4 regions of the Pseudomonas rhizosphaerae genome follow, and region 3 is predicted to be linked to each of the others. Evidence: predicted binding sites of a transcription regulator. Region 3 holds the regulator's gene; each other region holds the start of a gene.
The links. The regulator FliA, encoded in region 3, starts transcription of late flagellar genes. The targets are predictions, from matches to a motif close to CTAAAGTTTNNNNNNNNNNNGCCGNTAA.
Positions count from the first base shown of each region.

Region 1: the regulator FliA is predicted to act here: its motif matches at 2,135-2,162, upstream of LT40_RS22160 (methyl-accepting chemotaxis protein).
Region 2: the regulator FliA is predicted to act here: its motif matches at 3,998-4,025, upstream of LT40_RS20510 (methyl-accepting chemotaxis protein).
Region 4: the regulator FliA is predicted to act here: its motif matches at 3,915-3,942, upstream of LT40_RS05355 (flagellar protein MotY).

Region 1 covers NZ_CP009533.1:3,257,577-3,263,413, reverse strand. The annotation lists gene typA (translational GTPase TypA) at 66-1,886, shown strand; gene LT40_RS22160 (methyl-accepting chemotaxis protein) at 2,198-4,195, shown strand; gene LT40_RS14425 (YkgJ family cysteine cluster protein) at 4,304-4,714, opposite strand; gene LT40_RS14420 (glycogen/starch/alpha-glucan phosphorylase) at 4,902-5,837, shown strand, end outside.
Region 2 covers NZ_CP009533.1:4,613,457-4,619,293, reverse strand. The annotation lists gene ppc (phosphoenolpyruvate carboxylase) at 1-1,842, opposite strand, end outside; gene LT40_RS20525 (hypothetical protein) at 2,056-2,400, shown strand; gene LT40_RS20520 (DUF4398 domain-containing protein) at 2,643-3,047, shown strand; gene LT40_RS20515 (OmpA family protein) at 3,090-3,902, shown strand; gene LT40_RS20510 (methyl-accepting chemotaxis protein) at 4,060-5,385, shown strand; gene LT40_RS20505 (DUF4398 domain-containing protein) at 5,632-5,837, shown strand, end outside.
Region 3 covers NZ_CP009533.1:554,818-560,654, reverse strand. The annotation lists gene LT40_RS02515 (protein phosphatase CheZ) at 1-514, opposite strand, end outside; gene LT40_RS02510 (chemotaxis response regulator CheY) at 534-908, opposite strand; gene fliA (RNA polymerase sigma factor FliA) at 1,035-1,781, opposite strand; gene fleN (flagellar synthesis regulator FleN) at 1,775-2,608, opposite strand; gene flhF (flagellar biosynthesis GTPase FlhF) at 2,727-4,046, opposite strand; gene flhA (flagellar biosynthesis protein FlhA) at 4,058-5,837, opposite strand, start outside.
Region 4 covers NZ_CP009533.1:1,168,088-1,173,924, forward strand. The annotation lists gene LT40_RS05325 (hypothetical protein) at 222-515, shown strand; gene grxD (Grx4 family monothiol glutaredoxin) at 638-979, shown strand; gene bfr (bacterioferritin) at 1,084-1,560, opposite strand; gene LT40_RS05340 (bacterioferritin-associated ferredoxin) at 1,759-1,980, opposite strand; gene rnt (ribonuclease T) at 2,132-2,806, opposite strand; gene pyrC (dihydroorotase) at 2,803-3,849, opposite strand; gene LT40_RS05355 (flagellar protein MotY) at 3,979-4,902, shown strand; gene LT40_RS05360 (argininosuccinate synthase) at 5,000-5,837, shown strand, end outside.

The DNA.
Region 1 (5,837 bases), 2.0 Mb from region 3:
CATCGTTGATTAATATTCGCCACGTAGAATGCGCGGCAACCGAATCCTCTGATCGAGATACACAAGTGATCGAAAATCTACGCAACATCGCCATCATTGCTCACGTTGACCATGGTAAGACCACCCTGGTAGACAAACTCCTGCGTCAGTCCGGCACTCTGGAGCGCAACGAGCTCAACGACGAGCGCGTGATGGACTCCAACGACCAGGAAAAAGAGCGCGGCATTACCATTCTGGCCAAGAACACCGCCATCAACTGGAACGGCTACCACATCAACATCGTGGACACCCCGGGCCACGCCGACTTCGGTGGTGAAGTAGAGCGCGTGATGTCGATGGTCGACTCCGTGCTGCTGCTGGTCGACGCTCAAGACGGCCCTATGCCGCAAACCCGTTTCGTGACCAAGAAGGCGTTCGAAGCCGGCCTGCGTCCGATCGTCTGCATCAACAAGGTCGACCGTCCTGGCGCGCGTCCTGATTGGGTTCTGGACCAGATCTTCGATCTGTTCGACAACCTGGGTGCCACCGAAGAACAGCTGGACTTCAAAGTCGTCTACGCCTCGGCCCTGAACGGCATCGCCGGTCTGGACCACGCCGACATGGCCGAAGACATGACCCCGCTGTACCAGTCGATCGTCGACAACGTTCCAGCGCCAGCCGTGGACCGTGAAGGTCCATTCCAGATGCAGATCTCCGCTCTGGACTACAACAGCTTCCTGGGCGTCATCGGCGTTGGCCGTATCGCGCGTGGTTCGGTCAAGCCGAACACCCCGGTTGTGGCCATCGGCGCCGATGGCAAGAAGCGCAACGGCCGTATCCTCAAGCTGATGGGTCACCACGGTCTGCACCGTGTAGACGTCGAAGAAGCCGCTGCTGGCGACATCGTCTGCATCAGCGGTATGGACTCGCTGTTCATCTCCGACACCCTGTGCCACCCGGACACCGTCGAGGCGATGAAGCCGCTGACAGTCGACGAGCCGACCGTTTCCATGACCTTCCAGGTCAACGACTCGCCTTTCTGCGGTAAAGAAGGCAAGTTCGTCACCAGCCGTAACATCAAGGACCGTCTGGACAAGGAACTGCTCTACAATGTGGCCCTGCGCGTTGAAGAAGGCGACTCGGCCGACAAGTTCAAGGTCTCCGGCCGTGGTGAACTGCACCTCTCGGTACTGATCGAAACCATGCGTCGCGAAGGCTTCGAAATGGGTGTCGGTCGTCCGGAAGTGATCATCCGCCAGGTTGATGGCGAGAAGCAGGAACCGTTCGAGAACGTCACCATCGACACCCCTGAAGAATCCCAGGGCAAGGTCATGGAAGAAATGGGTCTGCGTAAAGGCGACCTGACCAACATGGTGCCGGATGGCAAGGGCCGTGTTCGTCTGGAATACAACATCCCTGCTCGCGGTCTGATCGGTTTCCGTAACCAGTTCCTGACCCTGACCAACGGTGCTGGCATCCTGACCTCGATCTTCGATCGCTACGCTCCGATGAAGTCGGGCCACATGTCAGGTCGTCAGAACGGCGTACTGGTTTCGGTCGAAACCGGCAAGGCGCTGACCTACTCCCTGGAAACCCTGCAGGCGCGCGGCAAGCTGTTCGTCGAGCACGGTCAGGAGATCTACAACGGTCAGATCGTCGGCCTCAACAGCCGCGACACCGACATGGGCGTCAACCCAACCAAAGGCAAGAAGCTGGACAACATGCGTGCCTCGGGTAAAGACGAGACCATCGCTCTGGTTCCGCCTGTTCGCTTCACCCTGGAACAGGCCCTGGAATTCATCCAGGACGACGAGCTGTGCGAAGTCACGCCGAAGTCGATCCGTCTGCGCAAGAAGATCCTGGACGAAGGCGAGCGTACCCGCGCTGCCAAGAAAGCCAAGAACTGATACGTAGTTCCGGTTGATCGAAAAGCCCCCGGCGCGAAAGCGTTCGGGGGTTTTTTTATGGCTGTGGGTGCTAGCAGGTCTGGCCTCTTCGCGGGCAGAGACCCGCTCCCACAGGGGGCTTGGGTGTGTCAGGGAGGCCTTCGCGGGCAGAGGGCTCGCCGCCCACGGATGATCGCCGCCATTGTGGGAGCGGGTCTCTGCCCGCGAAGAGGCCGGCTTTGGCACCGTAAAGCCCTCTATCGTTCGCCCTCCAGTTTTCCACCCCCAGGCCGATAGTGCAGGCAATATCGATTCCCTCAGAAGGGGGCCCTGTGAGCCTGTTACCTACCAAGATCATGTCCCGCTTCAGCCTGGGCATCGTGTTCATCCTGCTGGTGACGGCAGCGGCCATCTATGCGGTCATGGTGCTCAGTGGCGAGCCCAAGCTGATCCAGTCCAACACCAAGAGCGCCGAGCAGTCGGCCACGGCCATCGCGCGGCAACTGTCGGTCGAGCTGGCCGAGATCGAAGGTCGTGTCGCAGCGCTGGCGAGCCTGGGTAGCACGCTGCCGACGGATGTCGAGCTGGTAAAAGGCACCTTGGCGCCGATCATCGATTCCCAGGGCGATACCGCGATTGCCGGCGGTGGCCTGTGGCCCGAGCCGGATGCCTTCAGCGCAGGCGTGGCGCGGCGCAGCTTCTACTGGGCGCGCAGCGGCCAGAGCCTGGGCTATTCCGAGGAATACAACGCCAGCGCCGTGGATGACTATCACGCCGCCGACTGGTATGTGCAGGGCAAGGCCTCCACGCCGGGTCGCTGCGCCTGGTCGGATGCCTACGAGGATCCGGTCAGCAAGATTCTGATGACCACCTGCACAGTGCCCTACAGCCGTGATGGCCGTTTCGCTGGCGTGGCAACCATCGACCTGACCCTCACAGGTCTGGCCAACTTCCTCAAGTCCAACGGCCAGGTTACCGGCGGCTATGCCTTCGCCATCGATCCGTCGGGCAAGGTCCTGTACTTTCCGGCCATCGGCGAGCAGCCGGCGCCTGCCGACGAAGCGGCACTGCTCGCTGCCTATCCCTGGTTCAAGGCCGTCGCCGATTGGCGCACCAGCGGTCAGCGCGAGGCGCAGACCTTTCATGTGGAACATGACGCGCAGCTGGATGGTGCAGGCTACATCAGCCTCACGCGGGTGCCTGCCAGTGGCTGGGTAGTGGGCCTGGCCACGCCGCAGGCGCACATGACCGGCATCGCCAGCAAGTTGACCGTCGATATCCTCACCACCTTGCTGCCGATCCTGGCGCTGGTGTTCGGCCTGGCCTGGCTGGCCGGGCGCGCGGTGTTCAGCCAGATCAACGAAACCACGGCACAGATCGACACGCTGGGCGAGCAGGGCGGTGGCGCCAGCGCCGAACTGGACGTGGTCCGGGCCGACGAGATCGGCCTGCTGCGTGGCGCGGTCAACCGCTACGCCGGCAACCTGCGCAACATGCTCAAGGCGATCGGCGACGAGGCGCTGCGTTTGCAGAAACAGTCCGATGACGTGGCGCGGCTATCGGTGATCATGGCCGAGCGCGCCGAAACCCAGCGTCAGGACAACACCTTGCTGGCCACTGCGATCACCGAGATGTCGTCCAGTGCTCAAGAGGTCGCCTCCAACACCACGGAATGTTCCGACACCGCGCAGCTGTCGCTGTCCACGGCGCGGCAGAGCCAGGGGCATGTGGAGCAGAACAGTCAGACGATCAATTCCCTGACCGGTGACATCGCCAGCGTGGCGCAAGCCATCACCAGCCTGGGCCAGGACATCGAGAGCGTCAGTGGCGTGCTCGACGTGATCAAGTCGATTTCCGCGCAGACCAACCTGCTGGCGCTCAATGCCGCGATCGAAGCGGCGCGTGCGGGCGAGCAGGGCAGAGGTTTTGCGGTGGTGGCCGACGAAGTGCGCACCCTGGCGGGGCGTACCCAGGCTTCGGCCGACGAGATTCAACAGATGATCGGCGAGCTGCGCCAGGCCTCGGTCAAGGCGGTCGATACCATGGTCGCGGGCGAGGACCGCACGCGCACCGTGGCGCAGCAGGCCGATGTGTTGAGCGTCTCGCTGGGCAGTACGGTGGTGGGCTTCGACGACATCGTCCAGCGCACCCAGCAGATCGCCGTGGCGGCCCAGGAACAGAGCCATGTCACCCAGGAGATCACCGAGCTGGCGGTACGCATTCACGCGGCCAGCGAAGACGGCGCCCGCGACGCGTCCAGTCTCAGCGAACTGAGCCAGGGCATGCAGGCACTGTCGACGCGCCTGGCGGGGTTGAGTCGGCAGGGGTAGGGCAGGCGGGTAGTTGTGGGAGCGGTCACCGGCCGCGAAGGCAGCACCGCGGTCCGGCTGACACACCTCGCAGGTCTCTTCGCGGCCACAGACCGCTCCCACAGGCACTCAGCCCTGGCGCGATACCGGCTTGGGCTGATAGGCGCAGTAGCCGGGGCGGGGCCCGATTCTGGGATGGTTGCGGCAGGTGTCCGGACGCTTTTCATAGATCGTGCACAGGCGGCTTTTCTTGTCCAGGTACAGACAATCGTTGTTGCTCATGCGCGTCAGGGTGAAAATGCCTGACTTCTGGTTGAAGCGTTCGACGATGCCGTCCTTCTGCAAGCGCTTGGCGACGTTCTTGGGCGGATCGCCTATCTCGAACTCATCCACCACACCGATACGGATAAGGTCCTTGATCTTCACTTCCACCGGCAGCGTGCAGCAGGTCGAGATACAGGCACCGCACATCGGTGCGGAATATTTCTGCCAGGTGTCTAGGCGGTCCACTTCGGCGGCGGCAATCAAAGAGCTTTTCATCGTCAGGTCATCAGGCAAGATGGAACAGGGCGCGCGATCATACCGGCATTGGTGAAAAAGTGAACAACCTTCTGCCCGAAACTGCGCGTATGGTGCAAAGTTACGAACCTGAGCTTTCGGCGTGTGTCGAAGCGTCTAGGCTCAGGTATTCCATCCAGTATCGTCAATTTCCCCGAGGACGCATTGCATGTCTCAGGAACCGCTTGTCCGTGACGCCGAGGTGGCCGATTTCCGCGCTGCTGTACTCGCCAAACTCACCTATGCGGTGGGCAAGGACCCCGATCACGCATTCGACCACGACTGGTTCGAGGCCATTGCTTTGGCCGCGCGCGACCACATGGTCGAGCACTGGATGGATCACACCCGGCAGATCTACCGCAAAGGCCAGAAACGGGTCTATTACCTCTCCCTGGAATTTCTCATTGGCCGGCTGCTCTACGACAGCCTGAGCAACCTTGGCCTGCTGGACATCGCCCGCGAGGCCCTGACCGATCTGGGCGTGGATCTGGAGCGCATCCGCCTGCTCGAGCCCGATGCGGCGCTGGGCAACGGTGGCCTCGGGCGCCTGGCGGCCTGCTTCATGGAAAGCATGTCGACCCTGGGCGTTGCGGCTCATGGTTATGGCATCCGCTACGAACACGGGCTGTTCCGCCAGGCCATCGTCGATGGCTGGCAGCAGGAGCAGACGGAAAACTGGCTGAATTTCGGCAACCCCTGGGAGTTCGAGCGTCCGGAAGTGATCTACCCGATCAGCTTCGGCGGCCATGTGGAAACCGTCACCGACAGCGAAGGCCAGCAGAAGCAGGTCTGGTGGCCCAGCGAAACCGTGCGCGCCATCGCCTACGACACGCCGGTGGTCGGCTGGCGCGGCTCCAGCGTCAACACCCTGCGCCTGTGGCGCGCGCGCGCGATAGAAGACCTGCACCTGGAGCGCTTCAATGCCGGCGACCACCTCGGCGCCGTCGCCGAAGTCGCCCGTGCCGAGAGCATCTCCCGGGTTCTGTACCCGGCCGACAGCACCGAGGCCGGCCAGGAGTTGCGCCTGCGCCAGGAGTACTTCTTCGTTTCGGCCTCCCTGCACGATTTGTTGCGTCGTCACCTGAACGGTAACGACAGCCTGCTC
Region 2 (5,837 bases), 630 kb from region 3:
CTCGGTAGTGCGGAAGCGGCCCGCTACCGAACCTGGCGGTTGCGAGAGGATGGCCGCATGGGCCGGGCCGCCACCACGGCCCACCGTGCCGCCGCGACCATGGAACAGCAACAGCTCGACGCCGTGCGCCTGGCAGATGTTCACCAGGGTTTCCTGCGCCCGATACTGCGCCCACGCGGCTGCCGTGGTCCCGGCATCCTTGGCCGAATCGGAATAGCCGATCATGATTTCCTGCGGACCTTGCAGCGTGCCGCGGTAGTCGGGCAGTTGCAGCAGGCGCTCCAGCACGGGACCGGCGTTATCGAGGTCGGCCAGGGTTTCGAACAACGGCACCACGCGCATCGAGCGGCGCAGGCCGGACTCCTTGAGCAGCAGCTGCACTGCCAGCACGTCGGAGGCAGCGCCGGCCATGGAGATCACGTAGGAGCCCAACGACGCAGCCGGCGCCGCCGCCACTTCGCGGCACGTGGCGAGCACTTCGGCGGTGTCCTCACTGGGCTCGAAACAGGTCGGCAGCAGCGGCCGGCGATTGGCCAGCTCACGCACCAGAAAGTCGATTCGTGCTGCCTCGTCCCAGTCATCGAAGCGACCCAGCCCCAGGTATTCGGTGATCTCGCTCAGCGCCCCGCGATGTCGGGTCGAGTCCTGACGCACGTCGAGGCGCACCAGGAACAGGCCGAAGGTCACGGCGCGGCGCAGGCAGTCCAGCAGCGGTCCGTCGGCGATCACGCCCATGCCACAGGCGTGCAGCGAGTCGAAGCACAGCTGCAGCGGCTCGATCAGCTCGCGATTGTCCTGCAGCACCTGAGCATCGGCCGGCTGGTCGCCCGGCAGCGACGCATGGGCCCAGTTGCGCGTGGCCCGCAGGCGCTCGCGTAACTGCTTGAGCACCGTGCGGTAGGGCTCGCTGCTGTCAGGTGCATGGGCCAGGAGCGGCGCACTGGCCTGCTGCATCGACAGATCGGCGGCCAGTTGATCGACATCGCGCAGAAACAGATCGGCTGCCATCCAGCGAGCCAGCAACAGCACTTCACGGGTGACCTTGGCCGTGACATTCGGGTTGCCATCGCGGTCGCCGCCCATCCACGAAGCGAAGCGGATCGGCGCGGCGCCCAGGGGCAAGCGTTGCCCGGTGGCGGCCTGCAAAGCGGCGTCGACCCGGCGCAGATGGTTGGGCACCGCCTGCCACAGTGAATTCTCGATGACCGCGAAGCCCCATTTGGCCTCGTCCACCGGCGTCGGCCGGGTGCGGCGGATCTCTTCGGTGTGCCAGGCCTCGGCGATCAGGCGCTGCAGGCGCTCACGCACGGCATTGCGTTCGGCGCTGGTAAGGTCGCGATGGTCGTGCAAGGCCAGCTGAGCGGCGATCGCGTCGTATTTCTGGATCAGGGTGCGGCGCGCGACTTCGGTAGGGTGGGCGGTCAACACCAACTCGATATCCAGCGCCACCAGTTGTCGCGCCAACGCGTCGGGGCTATGCCCGGCGGCCGTCAGCCGCCCCAGCAACTCGCCCAGGGCAAGGTTTTCGAAGGGTTCAGGCTGGCCCTCGTCGCGACGGCGGATCAGTTGGTACTGCTCGCAGATATTGGCCAGGTTGAGGAATTGGTTGAACGCTCGGGCCACGGGCAGCAGTTCTTCCTCACCGAGGTCGTCCAGACTGGACCTCAGCTCGGCGCTGACCGCATCACCGGTCGGATCCCGTCGACGGTCGGCCTTGGCGCCGCGGCGAATGCGCTCGATCTTTTCCAGAAAGGCATCGCCGTACTGCTCGCGAATGGTATTGCCCAGCAACTCACCGAGCAGGTGCACGTCTTCGCGCAGGCGCAGATCGATATCGGACATCGGCATTCTCCGTGGCTTGGAAACGGTTTGCCCGTCCAGCCAGCCCGGCGCGGCGTGTGATGGGATCGCCTGGGCCACTGAACAAGCACGGGAAAAATGGCTCTACAACTGGTCTATGCAACGAATGATCTATACCGCAAAGAGTGCCCCAGCCTGGACGAGGCTGACAAGCGCGACAGACAGGGGCGTGAATAACCGGCACATGAGGTGTTTATGAAGATTCACGAACTGGCCGAGCATTGGGAACAGAACGCCAAGGGTCGCCTGACCGACACCGGTATCAATATCCGCCTGGACATGGAATCGGCGGCGCGCCTGGCCGCCCTGACCCAGATGTACCCCAAGCATCATGCTCAGGAACTGCTCGGCGAGCTGATCGGTGCGGCACTTGAAGAGCTCGAAGGCAGCTTTCCCTACGTCAAGGGGACCAAGGTCATTGCCACCGACGAGGAAGGCGACCCTCTGTATGAGGATATTGGCGCGACGCCTCGTTTCCTGGCGCTGTCGCGAGAGCACCTGGAGCGCCTGAAAAACACCACGGACGACACTGCGAAATGAGCTTGGACCAGGAAGCTTCAGAAGCTTCCTACGCACAGGAACGGCTGGGTCAAATAGTCATAAAAAAATTCCAAACCTGAGCCTAAAACTCATACAAATCAATAGGATAGTGTTCAAAAGCGATTGTAGACTCGGGAAAAAAAGAGCCAGGAAATGGCCACCCATCTGTCCGTAGTGCATCGCGGCAGCAGGCCTGGGTCGGCGTGCCGCAGCTGGCGGACGAAGCAATCAATCGCTGTTCAATGGAGCACTATCGCGTGAATACATCCAGCGTACGGTCGTCTTTCGGCCCTTTGAAAACATCCCTCGTGTGCCTCGCTGCCGGTGTCGTCCTGACGGGCTGCGCCGGCATGGCGCCGGTCGAGCAATATGCGGTCAGCCGCTCGGCAGTCAATGCGGCGGTGAGCGCTGGCGGCACCGAGTTCGCCGCTGTCGAAATGAAGTCCGCCCAGGACAAGCTCAAGGACGCCGAAATCGCCCTGCACGGCAAGCACTACGAGGCAGCCCGCCGCCTGGCCGAACAAGCCGAGTGGGACGCTCGCGTTGCCGAGCGCAAGGCTCAGGCCGCCAAGGCCCGCCGCGCCGTCGAAGACGGCCGCCAGGGCGTCCAGGACCTGCGCGAGGAAGGCCTGCGCGCTGCTTCCTGAGCCGGGCTCCCGCGTTCTTCTTTCAAGATTCAGGAAATTACCGTGAAGACTAAATTCAAGTTCCCCGCCCTGTCGGCGCTGGTTGTACTGCTGGCTGCCTGCTCCAAGACCCCCAACCCGCAATTGGTGCAGGCCCAGGCCAATTTCGCCGATCTGCAAGGCAACCCCAAGTCGGTGCAATTGGCCGCCCTGGAAACCAAGGACGCCGCCGACTGGCTGGAGCGCGCCGAGAAAGCCGCCCGCGCCAAGGAAGCCGATGAGCAGGTGGGCCATCAGGCCTACCTGACCAATCAGCGGGTCGAGGTGGCCAAGCAGACCATCGAACTGCGCACGGCCGAACAGGCTATCCAAGGTGTCGCTGCATTGCGCGCCCAGGCCCGCCTGGAAGCGCGCGATGCGCAGATCAAGAAGCTTCAGGAAAGCCTCAACGCCAAGCAGCCCGCAGCCGAAGCGATGGCCGTGCAGCAGACCGAGCGTGGCAGCCTGGTCACTTTTGGCGATGTGCTGTTCGAAACCGGGCAGGCCGAACTGCGTACCAGTGCGTACGACAACATTGCCCGCTTGGCGGACTTTCTGCGTGACAACCTGGACCGCAAGGTAATCGTCGAGGGCCATACCGACAGCACCGGTTCGGCTGGCTTCAACCAGACCCTGTCGCAACGACGCGCCAATGCCGTACTGGTGCAGTTGGTACGCGCGGGTGTGAGCCCCGAGCGCATCGTGGCGCAAGGGCTAGGCATGTCCTACCCGGTGGCGAGCAACGGCAACGCATTGGGTCGGGCGCAGAATCGCCGAGTCGAGGTGACCATTTCCAACGACAACCAACCCGTCAGGTCTCGCGCTTCGATGCACTGATCTACAACGCTTGAAAGAACCCGGCCTTCGTGCCGGGTTTTTCATGGCCAGGCGCTTTACACGTGCGCGTGCGCGTTCGGGGGTTAAGTTCGGGGCTTAAGTATGTGCGCACGCTGTCGATACGCTGGATGCCATCTCCTTCTCCGAGGCTCGCGCCATGTTTGCTTCAAAACGCATGAAAAATGAACTGGCCGCCTTGCGTGAAGAGGTGGCGATCGTTCGGCAGATCCGCCAGGGCCTGGACGAAGAAACCATCCATCTGCGGCTCGACCCTCAGGGGTGCATCCTGGGCGTGAATGCCAATTTCGAAAACGTGCTGCAATACCGTAACGACGAGCTCGTGGGCAAGCCATTGGAAAGCCTCGTTGCCCAGAATGCGCAAAACGACCAGCACTACGCACGCGTGCGCACCGCCATACGGCAGGGGGAGCATTTCTGTGGCGCCTGGCGACTGGTGCGCAAGGACGGCCATGAAACCTGGCTGCGGGTCATCATGCACCCCGTGCGCTCCACGGACGGCAAGCTGGTCAAGTTCTCCTGCTATGCCAGCGACCTGACCAACACCATCGAGACATCGCGCGCCCACGAGAACTTCATCCAGGCGCTGTTGCGCTCCACGGCAGTCATCGAGTTCCACCTGAGCGGCAATGTGCTGACCGCCAATGACCTGTTTCTGCAAGCGATGGGCTACGGCCTGGAGCAGGTCAAGGGCAAGCATCACCGAATGTTCTGCAGCAGTGAAATCGCCAACTCCAGCGATTACCAGGCGTTCTGGGAACGGCTGCGTCGCGGGGAGTTCGTCGCCGAGCGCTTCGAGCGTGTGGATAGCCGCGGTCGTACGGTATGGCTCGAGGCTTCCTACAACCCGGTCCGCGATGGCAACGCCAACGTGTACAAAGTCGTGAAGGTTGCGACCGTCATCACCGAGATGGTGGAACGGGAGATCGCCATTGCCGAAGCGGCCACGGTGGCGTACGACACGTCGGTACGCACCGATGAAACGGCCTTGCGCGGGGCCGAGGTCGTGCGCGAGACGGTCAACGTCATGAAGGACCTGGCGCACCACATGCAAAGCGCTGCGGAAGGCATCGAGGCGCTGGACGAGCAGAGCCAGGTGATCTCCAACATCATCAAGACCATCAGCGGCATCGCCGCGCAAACCAACCTGCTGGCGCTGAATGCGGCCATCGAAGCGGCACGCGCGGGTGAGCAGGGTCGCGGTTTCGCCGTGGTCGCCGATGAAGTTCGCCAGTTGGCTTCACGTACGACCCAAGCCACCTCGGAGATCGAGAGCGTGGTGCAGCGCAATCAAAAGCTGGCCACCGATGCGGTAGCCACCATCGGCGCTGGCAAGCACAAAGCCGAATCTGGCCTGCACCTGGCCAACCAGGCGGGCACCGTCATCACCGAGATTCAGGACGGCGCGAAACGTGTGCTTGGTGCGGTGGAGAGCTTCACCACACAGCTCGCCACCGACGCCTGACCCACAAGCCATCGCCTGCCGATGGCCCATGGATGTCGCAAACCCCGACCAAGTTGTCAGTCGTATGACAAACCAACGGCGCCAGACAAAACTCGCCCATTCGGACAAATTTCTGAACTATTCAAAATTGCCTTGTGTCCCAACGTTTAACCATTACAGCCAGCGGCGTGTGCTAGTCGCCGGGCTTACCCAGGCGCGTGAAACGTTCGACTGTCATGGATTTTGATGTTTTTCAGGAGCTATCCAATGGAGTTGAAAGCCATGAATACCCGTACTGCCAAAACCTCGTCCAACCCGCTGCGCGGGCTGAAACTGGCTGCTCTCGCACTGGGCACCACCTTCGTTCTGGCTGGCTGCGCTGGCAAGCCCCCGACTGAACAGTACGCCGTGACCGAGTCGGCCGTGAACAGCGCCGTGAGCGCTGGCGGTACCGAATACGCCGCCGTGGAAAT
Region 3 (5,837 bases):
CCAGGACAATATCGTTCAGGTGGCTGGCCACTTCCCGATTGCCCTGCTCGCTGCGGGTCAGAAACCCGTCGACCCGGCGCGCCAGTTCGCGAAACTCGTCGGCGGCCACTTCACGGCGCATGAAGCGCTGCCAGTCGACGCTCAAGGCGCTGGCCTCGGCACTCAAGGTGTTGAGCACCGGCGTGCTCTGCTCGACCAGGTCCATCGTCCGGTTGGCCGCGCTCTCGGTCAGGCGCACCACATACGACAAGCGTTCGGTCGCATCGGTGATCTGCGAAACTTCTTCGGCCTGGGGAATGTTCGGATCGATCTGGAAACTGACGATGGCGCTGTGCAGCTCGCGCGTCAGCTTGCCCACTTCCTGGTACAGGCCGCGGTCGCGGGTCTGGTTCAGCTCGTGGATCAATTGCACCGCTTCACCGAACCGGCCTTTTTCAAGGCTGTCCACCAGCTCCACGGCGTGTTTCTTCAGGGTCGACTCGAAGTCCCCCAATGTGCTTTGTTTGTGATCCATTGCGCCCCCGTTGCAGAATTCAGCTATTGACGCGCTCGAAAATCTTTTCGATTTTTTCTTTCAGCACTTGCGCAGTGAAAGGCTTGACCACATACCCGTTGACCCCGGCCTGGGCGGCTTCGATGATCTGCTCGCGCTTGGCTTCGGCGGTCACCATGAGCACCGGCAGGTGCTTGAGGCGATCGTCGGCACGCACCTGGCGCAGCAGGTCGATGCCGGACATGCCGGGCATGTTCCAGTCGGTGACGAGGAAATCGAAGTTACCGCTGAGCAGCATCGGCAAGGCCGTGTTGCCATCATCGGCCTCGGCGGTGTTGGTGAAGCCCAGGTCACGCAGCAGATTCTTGATGATGCGCCGCATCGTCGAGAAATCGTCGACGATGAGGATTTTCATGTTCTTGTCCAATTAGACCTCCAGCAGTCTTGAACACGCCCAGCCCCTGGACGTGCATAACAATCGAATCCGATTACATCCACTACCACTGCAGACCAGCCCCGAACGCTTGGGAAACCCAGTACTTCAGCGTGCCCGCCACTCCCCCAGGCGCCCGCGCAGTCGCGCGGCGCACTGGCTGTGCAGCTGGCTGACGCGCGACTCGCTGACACCCAGTACCTCGCCGATTTCCTTGAGGTTCAGCTCTTCGTCGTAATACAGCGACAAGACCAGCTTTTCCCGCTCGGGCAGGTTGGCGATGGCCTCGGCCAGCGCGCCCTGGAAGCGCTCGTCCTCCAGATCCCGCGAAGGCTCCAGCGAACCGCTGGCGCCGTCTTCGTGCAGGCCCTCGTGCTCGCCGTCCTGCAGCAGGTCGTCGAAACTGAACAAGCGACTGCCCAGGGTATCGTTCAGGATCCCGTAGTAATCATCCAGACTCAGATTGAGTTCGGCCGCAATCTCGTGATCTTTAGCGTCGCGGCCGGTTTTCGATTCAATTCGTCGAATGGCGTCGCTGACCATGCGCGTATTGCGGTGTACCGAACGCGGCGCCCAGTCACCCTTGCGCACTTCGTCGAGCATCGCGCCGCGGATACGAATGCCGGCATAGGTCTCGAAACTGGCGCCCTTGCTCGAATCGTATTTGGTCGAGACCTCCAGCAGGCCGATCATGCCGGCCTGGATCAGGTCTTCCACCTGCACGCTGGCCGGCAGTCGCGCCAGCAGGTGATAGGCGATGCGCTTGACCAGCGGTGCGTATTGCTCGATCAGCTGATGCTGCTGCGAGTCGCGCGACGCCTTGCTGTACATACGGTATCCGCTGGCGCTCATGATACGGGCCCTGCACTGGTTTGCTGCACCAGGCGTTCGACGAAGAACTCCAGGTGGCCGCGGGGATTGGCCGGCAACGGCCAGGTGTCTACCTTCTGCGCGATGGCCTTGAAGGCCAGCGAGCATTTGGAGCGGGGAAATGCCTCGTAGACGGCGCGCTGCTTCTGTACGGCCTTGCGCACCGACTCGTCGTACGGCACGGCGCCGACGTACTGCAGGGCAACGTCGAGGAAGCGATCGGTCACCTTGGTCAGCTTGGCGAACAGGTTGCGCCCTTCCTGAGGGCTCTGCGCCATGTTGGCCAGGACCCGGAAACGGTTCATGCCGTAGTCGCGGTTGAGCAGCTTGATCAGGGCGTAGGCGTCAGTGATCGAGGTGGGCTCGTCGCACACCACCAGCAGGACTTCCTGGGCCGCGCGGACGAAGCTGACCACCGAATCGCCGATGCCGGCGGCCGTGTCGATGATCAGCACGTCGAGGTTGTCGCCCACATCGCTGAAGGCCTGGATCAGACCGGCATGCTGGGCCGGGGTCAGGTGGACCATGCTCTGGGTGCCGGAAGCCGCCGGCACGACGCGGATTCCGCCAGGGCCCTGCAACATCACGTCGCGCAGTTCGCAGCGGCCTTCGATCACATCCGCCAGGGTGCGCTTGGGGGTCAGGCCCAACAACACGTCGACGTTGGCCAGGCCAAGGTCGGCGTCCAGCAACATGACCCGGCGGCCGAGCTCGGCCAACGCCAGGGACAAGTTCACTGACACATTAGTCTTGCCGACGCCACCTTTGCCGCCGGTCACCGCGATCACCTGTACGGGATGCATGCTGCCCATGTTCGTTCTTTACCTTGTCTAGACCGAGGCCACACCAGTGGCTGCCAGTTCGATTGCTCGAGTATTTCCTGGCAACCCTACGATGCAGGAAGATTGTGCTTGCCTAACGTTCTTCACCTCAGCCAACTCGCTTGTCGGGGCTGTGGTAGAGCCCTGCGAACATATCGGCCATGGCCTCTTCGCTGGGCTCTTCTTGCATTTGCACGCTGACCGCGCGGCTGACCAACTGGTGCCGGCGCGGCAAATGCAAGTCGTCGGGGATGCGCGGCCCATCGGTGAGATAGGCAATCGGCAGTTCCTGACTGATGGCCAGGCTCAGCACTTCGCCGAGACAGGCCGTTTCATCGAGTTTGGTCAGGATGCACCCGGCCAGACCGCAACGTTTGTAACTGTGGTAAGCCGCGGTGAGTACCTGCTTCTGGCTGGTGGTTGCCAGCACCAGGTAGTTGCGGGCGTTGATCCCACGCCCGGCCAGGCTCTCGAGCTGCATGCGCAGTGCCGGATCGCTGGCTTGCAGGCCAGCGGTGTCGATCAACACCACGCGCTTGCGCAGCAGGGGTTCCAGCGCCTGTACCAATGACTGGCCCGGATCGACCTGAGTCACCGAAACATTGAGAATACGGCCCAGGGTCTTGAGCTGCTCCTGGGCACCGATGCGAAAACTGTCCATGCTCACCAGCGCCACGCTCTGGGAGCCGTACTTGAGCACATAGCGCGCTGCCAGCTTGGCCAGGGTGGTGGTCTTGCCCATGCCGGCAGGACCGACCATGGCGATCACGCCGCCTTCTTCGAGCGGTTCGACTTCCGGCGTGCGAATCATACGCGCCAAGTGCGCCAGCAGCATGCGCCATGCCTGCCGGGGCTCATGAATTTCACTGGTCAGGTTCAACAGTTCGCGAGCGATCGGGCCGGACAGGCCGATGCGCTGCAAGCGACGCCACAGATTGGCCTGCGCTGGCTTGCTGCCCTGCAGTTGGCTCCAGGCCAGAGAGCCCAGCTGCACTTCGAGCAGCTGACGCAGGCCGTTGAGTTCCGAACGCATGGAATCGAACAGGCGCTGGTCGACGGCAGGCTGTGGCGCCGGCGCGGCCTGGGCACGCACGGGCTCTTCGCGACGCGGTTCCACCAGCGGCTCGGCGGCGGTCAGCGGCAGGCCGGCAACCAGTTGACGGTTGGTGGCCGCATCGGTTTCGCCGCGGGTGCTCAGCTCGGCCTGGGCAGACACGATGCGCGACTGGGTCTTGCGCAGCTCTTCTTCCAACTCGAGGTTGGGCACGCGCGGCGCCAGGGCCGACAGCTTGTAGTCCAGCGCAGCGGTCAGCTCGACGCCGCCAGCGATGCGACGGTTGCCAATGATGGCAGCGTCGGCACCCAGCTCATCGCGGACCAATTTCATGGCCTGACGCATGTCGGCGGCGAAAAATCGCTTCACTTGCATAACCCACTACCTCAGCCGTTGGGCCCTACTGTCGCAACGATGGTGACTTGCTTGTTATCAGGGATTTCCTGATAGGCCAGTACATGAAGGTTGGGGATCGCCAGGCGCCCGAAGCGCGAGAGCATCGCGCGGACCGGACCGGCCACCAGCAGTATCACCGGTTGGCCCTGCATCTCCTGCCGCTGCGCCGCATCGATCAAGGATCGTTGCAGCTTCTCCGCCATGCTCGGTTCCAGCAAAACGCCTTCTTCCTGACCCTGACCAGCCTTCTGCAGACTATTGAGCAATATCTGTTCCAACCTTGGCTCCAAGGTGATAACTGGCAGCTCAGACTCAATGCCTACAATGCTTTGCACGATTGCGCGGGACAAACCGACCCTGACCGCCTGAACCAGAGCGGCGGTATCTTGACTCCGGTGACCATTGTTGGCGATGGCTTCGGCGATGCTGCGGATATCCCGCACAGGCACCTGTTCGGCCAGCAACGCCTGCAACACCTTGAGCAGCGAAGACAGCGAAAGGATACCCGGAACCAGCTCTTCAGCCAGCTTTGGCGAGCCTTTTGCCAGCACTTGCAGCAATTGCTGGACCTCTTCGTGACCGATCAACTCGTGGGCGTGCTTCTGCAAGATCTGGTTCAAGTGCGTGGCCACTACCGTACTGGCATCGACCACGGTGTAGCCCAGCGACTGGGCCTGGCTGCGCAGGTTGACATCGATCCACACCGCGTCCAGACCAAACGCCGGATCTTTGGCGGTGATGCCGTTGAGCGATCCGAACACCTGACCAGGGTTGATCGCCAGCTCTCGGTCCGGGTAGATCTCGGCTTCGGCGAGAATCACCCCCATGAGCGTCAAACGATAGGCGCTGGGCGCCAGGTCGAGGTTGTCGCGGATATGGACGGTGGGCATCAGGAAGCCCAGGTCCTGGGACAGCTTCTTGCGTACACCCTTGATCCGCGCCAGGAGTTGGCCACCCTGGTTGCGATCCACCAGAGGAATCAGGCGATAGCCGACTTCCAGGCCGATCATGTCGATGGGCGTCACGTCGTCCCAGCCCAGCTCCTTGGTTTCCTGGGTGCGCGTCGGCGACGGCAGCAGTTCCTGTTGACGCTGCACTTCGGCCAGGGCCAGCTCCTTGACGTCGTTCTGCTTTTTCCACAGCAGGTAGGCCGCGCCACCGGCGACGGCACCCAGGGTGATGAAGGCCACGTGGGGCATGCCGGGCACCAGGCCCATGATGACCATCAGCGCGCCAGAGACGGCCAGCGCCTTGGGCGAAGCGAACATCTGCCGCTGGATCTGCTTGCCCATTTCCTCGGAGCCCGAGGCGCGGGTCACCATGATCGCCGCTGCGGTAGAGAGCAGCAGCGAGGGCAATTGCGCTACCAGACCATCACCGATGGTCAACAGGGCATAGACTTTGCCCGCCTCGGCGAACGGCATGTTGTGCTGCAGCATCCCGACCAGGATGCCGCCGATGAGGTTGATGAACAGAATCAGCAGACCGGCGATGGCGTCGCCGCGGACGAACTTGCTGGCACCGTCCATGGAACCGTAGAACTCGGCTTCGGCGGCCACTTCGCTGCGGCGGGCCTTGGCCTGGTTCTGATCGATGAGGCCGGCGTTGAGGTCGGCGTCGATGGCCATCTGCTTGCCGGGCATGGCATCCAGGGTGAAACGCGCGCTCACTTCCGAGATGCGCCCGGCGCCCTTGGTGACCACCACGAAGTTGATGATCATGAGGATGGCGAACACCACGATACCAACGATGTAGTTACCGCCGATCACC
Region 4 (5,837 bases), 610 kb from region 3:
GAGTGAGACCTGCGGCGAAAGCCGCACGGGGCGACGAAATAAGGGAAGGCGCCATCCTATAAGGAACTGTCGCCTTTTACCAATAGCCGCTGAAGTTTTAACCCGTGTGCACAAGTTTCCACGGGTTTCGATCTCCGGATGTTTCGCCCGACCATCTGACGTTCCCTAAACATCGGACGTGGGTTATAAATGCGTATTGGGAAACACACGGAGTTTGCGGAATGGAATCGAAAGAACAACAACTGCTGGAGCTGCTCGGCCTGACCGCCCGCACCCTGACCCACCTGACGGCGTCCATGACCTCGATGTCGTTCGAGCTGCTGCGCAGTTCCGATGAGGTCACGCGCTCGGCGGGCAAGCACATGATCGATCGCATGGCGACCATCAGCACCGGCCTGGACGACCACTGGCGGCTCATCGGCGAGCTGACCGGTGTGCATATGGCCCAGGAAGAAGTCGAAACGGTTCTGGAAATCCAGTTGCAGGCACTGCCACCGTCCCTGCCGATGAACTGAGTCGGTCGACCTTATCACAACGCCGCGGGCTGCAAGAGCCCGAGCGTTGCGCTCGGCTTTCCGTTACAATAGCTCACCGTGCCGACCACTGAGTCGGATATACAAGCCGAGCGAGGTGCTCCATGGATATTATCGAAACGATCAAAGAGCAGATTGCCAACAACACGATCCTGCTTTACATGAAAGGCTCGCCGAATGCGCCTCAGTGCGGCTTTTCGGCCAAGGCTTCGCAGGCGATCATGGCCTGCGGCGAGAAGTTCGCCTACGTCGACATCCTGCAAAATCCGGAAATCCGCGCCAACCTGCCCAAGTACGCCAACTGGCCGACCTTCCCTCAGTTGTGGGTCGCCGGTGAGCTGGTAGGCGGTAGCGACATCGTGGCCGAAATGGCCGCCAACGGTGAGTTGCAGACATTGGTCAAGGACGCCTCGGCCAAGGCTGCACAGCCCAAAGCCGACGCCTGACCCCGTGCTTGGCTGGCCTTGCGGCCGGCCAGGAACGTGAAAAGCCCCGCCTGTTCACACAGCGCGGGGCTTTTTCATGGGTTCGCAGCAGCGGTGGGTGGAACTCAGTCTTCCTCGCCCATGCTCGACTGCAGGTAGTTCTCGATTCCGACCTTGTCGATGAGGCTCACTTGAGTCTCCAGCCAATCGATCTGTTCTTCCTTGCCTTCCAGGATATCTTCGAGCATTTCACGGCTACCGAAGTCGCCTGCGGTTTCGCAGTGAGCGATAGCGCCCTTCAGGTCTGCCAGGCCCCTGTACTCGATCTTGAGGTCGCAGGCGAGCATTTCGCCAGCGTGTTCGCCGATCAGAATCTTGCCCAGCTCCTGCAGGTTGGGGATGCCTTCCAGGAAGAGAATGCGCTTGATCAGCTTGTCGGCGTACTTCATGGCATGGATCGATGCCTTGTACTCGTGTTTGCCGAGCTTGTTCAGGCCCCAGTCTTCATACATGCGGGCATGCAGGAAGTATTGGTTGATGGCGACCAGCTCGTTTCCGAGGATCCTGTTGAGATGCTGGATGACGCTGATATCGCCTTTCATGATCGGAGAGCCTGCGCGGGTATTGAAGTAATGGCGTGAAGTTTGGCCTCAGACAGGGATCGTGTCAAACCTAAGTTATTGAATACTATATGAAAATTAATCGGAATAAGAATGACTGAGTTCCGCGTTTGTTGCTAAGTCGTTGTATTTCAGACATAAAAAAACCGGGCATGGCCCGGTTTCTTCAATAGAGGTGTTTTACGCCGGTGTAAATTCTACCGGATAGGGCAGGGTGGACGCCTGGGCAGTCTGGATTTGAGTCAGGGTATCGCGCACCACTTCCTTGGCAAGGCAGGCACATTTACCGCACTGCGTGGCTACGCCGAGGGTTTCGCGCACGTCACGATAGCTGCAGCAGCCTTCATAGATCGCATCGCGAATCTGACCATCGGTGACACCCTGGCAAAGACAGACATACATACGTAAGAACCGCCGCTGTGTTGGTTTCAGTGCGGACGATCCTAATGTTAATGAGAATGCTTGTCAAAGCAACTCGCGTCTACGTTTGGCGCAAGCGATGAACGGTGCGACAGGGGCCCTGGTCGTTTCCGGCAGCCCCTGTTGCAAGGGTTCAGTCGTTGAAATCCTGCCAGCCGCCCATTTGTTTCCAGCGGTTGACGATACCGCAGAACAGCTCGGCGGTTTTCTCCGTATCGTAGCGCGCGGAGTGGGCTTCACGACCATCGAAGTCGATATCGGCTGCCTGGCAGGCCTTGGCCAGAACGGTCTGGCCGTAAGCGAGGCCCGCCAGCGTAGCGGTATCGAAGCTCGAGAACGGGTGGAACGGATTGCGCTTCATGTCGGTACGCGCAACGGCGGCGTTGAGGAAGCCGAGGTCGAAGCTGCTGTTGTGGCCGACCAGAATCGCGCGCTTGCAGCCGTTGGCTTTCAATGCCTTGCGGATGCCGCGAAAGATGTCGGTCAGCGCTGTCTCTTCGCTGACCGCCATGCGCAGTGGATGGTCCAGCTTGATTCCGGTGAACTCCAGCGCGGCGGCCTCGATATTGGCCCCCTCGAAAGGCTCGACCCGGAAGAAGTAGGTGTGGTCGGGAAACACGAAGCCTTTCTCGTCCATGCCGATGGTCGTCGCGGCGATCTCGAGCAGGGCATCGGTGGCGCTGTTGAAGCCGCCAGTCTCGACGTCCACGACTACCGGCAGGTAGCCGCGAAATCGAGCGGCCATGGGATGGCGCGAGCCGGTGCCTGAACTGCCCGTGTCTTCGTCGTCGTAGTTGTCTTCACTCACGCATCTTTCTCCAGCAGGCGCCAGCGCAGTTTTTCACCGGCGCGCAGCGGGATGACGACCTGCTCACCGAATGGCAGGCTGGTTGGGGCGGTCCACTCGTCGCGGACCAGGGTAATGGTGTCGGTGTTGCGCGGCAGGCCGTAGAAGTCAGGGCCGTGCAGGCTGGCGAAGCCTTCGAGCTTGTCCAGCGCGCCGCGCTGCTCGAACGCCTCGGCGTACAGCTCGATGCCCGCATAAGCGCTGTAGCAACCGGCGCAGCCGCAGGCCGCTTCCTTGGCATGCTGGGCATGGGGCGCGGAATCGGTGCCCAGGAAGAACTTGCCGCTGCCGCTTGTAGCGGCGTCGAGCAAGGCGACCTGGTGAGTGTTGCGCTTGAGGATCGGCAGGCAATAGAAGTGCGGCCGGATCCCGCCCACCAGCATGTGGTTGCGGTTGTAGAGCAGGTGCTGGGGGGTGATGGTCGCAGCGACATTGGCCGGAGCGGCCTTGACGAAGTCGGCGGCCTCGGCGGTGGTGATGTGCTCGAACACGACCTTGAGCGTGGGGAAACGCTCTACCAGCCGGCGCATGTGCTCGTCGATGAAGATCTTCTCGCGGTCGAACACGTCGACATCGCCGCGGGTGACCTCGCCGTGGATCAGCAGGGGCATGCCTGCTTCACTCAGGGCCTCGAGCGCCTCTGTGATGTTGTCCAGGCTGGTGACCCCGGAATCGGAATTGGTAGTGGCTCCGGCCGGGTACATCTTGGCCGCCTTGACGAATCCACACGCTGCGGCTGCACGGATGTCGGCGGCGCTGGTGCGGTCGGTCAGGTACAAGGTCATCAGCGGTTCGAAGGCGCTGCCTGCAGGGCGTGCGGCAAGGATGCGCTGGCGATAGGCGTCGGCATCGGCGGCGGTGCGCACCGGCGGGACCAGGTTGGGCATGACGATGGCGCGGGCGAAGATCCGCGATACATCGGCCACGGTATGCGGCAGCACGGCACCATCACGAAGATGGATGTGCCAGTCGTCGGGACGCAGAAGGGTCAGGCGGTCGGACATTGGGGATTCCAGGCGGTTCGAACTCGCGCGAATGCTACCGGAAAACGCCGCCCACGGCATCCGCTATCAAGTTTTGCAGGCCATGTCCGATACCTTGGAAGTACCCCGATCGAACCCGTGGAGCCTGTCGTGCGCCAGCGTTATCTTGCCCTGCTCAGTGTGTTTGCCAGCCTTCCGGCCCTGGCGATGAACTTCCAGACCCGTCTGGAGAACGTCGAGTGGAAAGTCGCTGGTGATCAGTTCGAGTGCCGCCTGGGCCAGCCGGTGGCCAATTTCGGGTCGGCCGAGTTCGTGCGCCGCGCAGGCGAGCAGGCCGTGTTCAGGCTCACTTCCGCCAGTCGCCTGCTGGGCACGGGCTCCGCCACGCTCCTGGCAGCGGCGGCGCCATGGCAGCCAGGTCGCGGCGACATCAACCTGGGCAGCGTGCGCCTGGGCCATGGCGAAGCCTTGTTGACCAGTTCGCAAAGCCAGGCCAGCGGCTTGATCAATGGTCTGCTGGAGGGGCGCATGACACTGGTGCGCAGTCAATCCGGCAGCGGCCAACCGGTCGAGATCCGGTTGCTGTCGGCACGCTTCGGCCAGGCCTTCGGTGAATACCAGGCGTGTGCGGCGAAACTGCTGCCGATGAACTACGACCAGATTCGCCTGAGCGAAGTGGGTTTTCCCCGCGGGCTCGAGCTCGACGCACCGGCCAAGGCGCGCCTGGACAAGCTCTTGGCCTTCATGAAAGCCGATCCCAGCGTCAATCACGTGCAACTCGACGGCCATTCGGACAACAGCGGCAATCGACTGGTGAACCGCGACTTGTCCCGGCGTCGGGCGATGGCCGTGCAGGACTACCTGCTGGCTCATGGCCTGAACGAGAGCCAGGTCACCCTGCGCTTCCATGGCGAGAGCTATCCGCTGGTGACCAACAGCACGGCTGCGAACCGGGCGCGTAATCGCCGCGTGAGCATCGAGCTGAGCCGTGTCGCCGCAGCGCCGAGCGCCGCACCTGCTGCCGATTCATCTGCCGTGCTGGCCACCGACAAGCCCCCCGCCAAGCCGTTGTGACTGTCGCGTGTTCAACCAAAGCTGTCGCGCCCCTGTAAATTCGTGGCCTTGGGCGGTAGAATCGACGGCTTTCCGTAGAACCCCGTGGAGTGATGGCATGGCGGACGTAAACAAGGTCGTTCTGGCGTATTCCGGCGGCCTGGACACTTCGGTGATCCTCAAGTGGCTGCAGGACACTTATAACTGTGAAGTAGTGACGTTCACTGCCGACCTCGGCCAGGGCGAAGAGGTCGAGCCGGCACGCGCCAAGGCGCAGGCCATGGGCGTCAAGGAAATCTACATCGACGACCTGCGCGAAGAGTTCGTGCGCGACTTCGTCTTCCCGATGTTCCGTGCCAACACCGTGTACGAAGGTGAATACCTGCTGGGCACTTCCATCGCGCGGCCGCTGATTGCCAAGCGCTTGATCGAAATCGCCAACGAAACCGGCGCCGACGCCATCTCGCACGGTGCCACCGGCAAGGGCAACGACCAGGTGCGTTTCGAGCTGGGCGCCTATGCGCTCAAGCCTGGGGTCAAGGTCATCGCGCCATGGCGCGAGTGGGACCTGCTCTCCCGTGAAAAGCTGATGGACTACGCCGAGAAGCACAACATTCCGATCGAGCGCCACGGCAAGAAGAAGTCGCCGTACTCGATGGACGCCAACCTGCTGCACATCTCCTATGAAGGCGGCGTGCTGGAAGACACCTGGACCGAGCACGAAGAAGACATGTGGCGTTGGACCGTCTCGCCGGAGAACGCCCCGGATACCCCGCAGTATCTGGAGCTGACCTACCGCAACGGCGACATCGTCGCGCTGGACGGCGTCGACATGACACCTGCCACCGTACTGGCCACCTTGAACCGCATCGGCGGCGAGCACGGCATCGGCCGCCTGGACATCGTCGAGAACCGCTATGTCGGGATGAAGTCCCGTGGTTGCTACGAAACCCCAG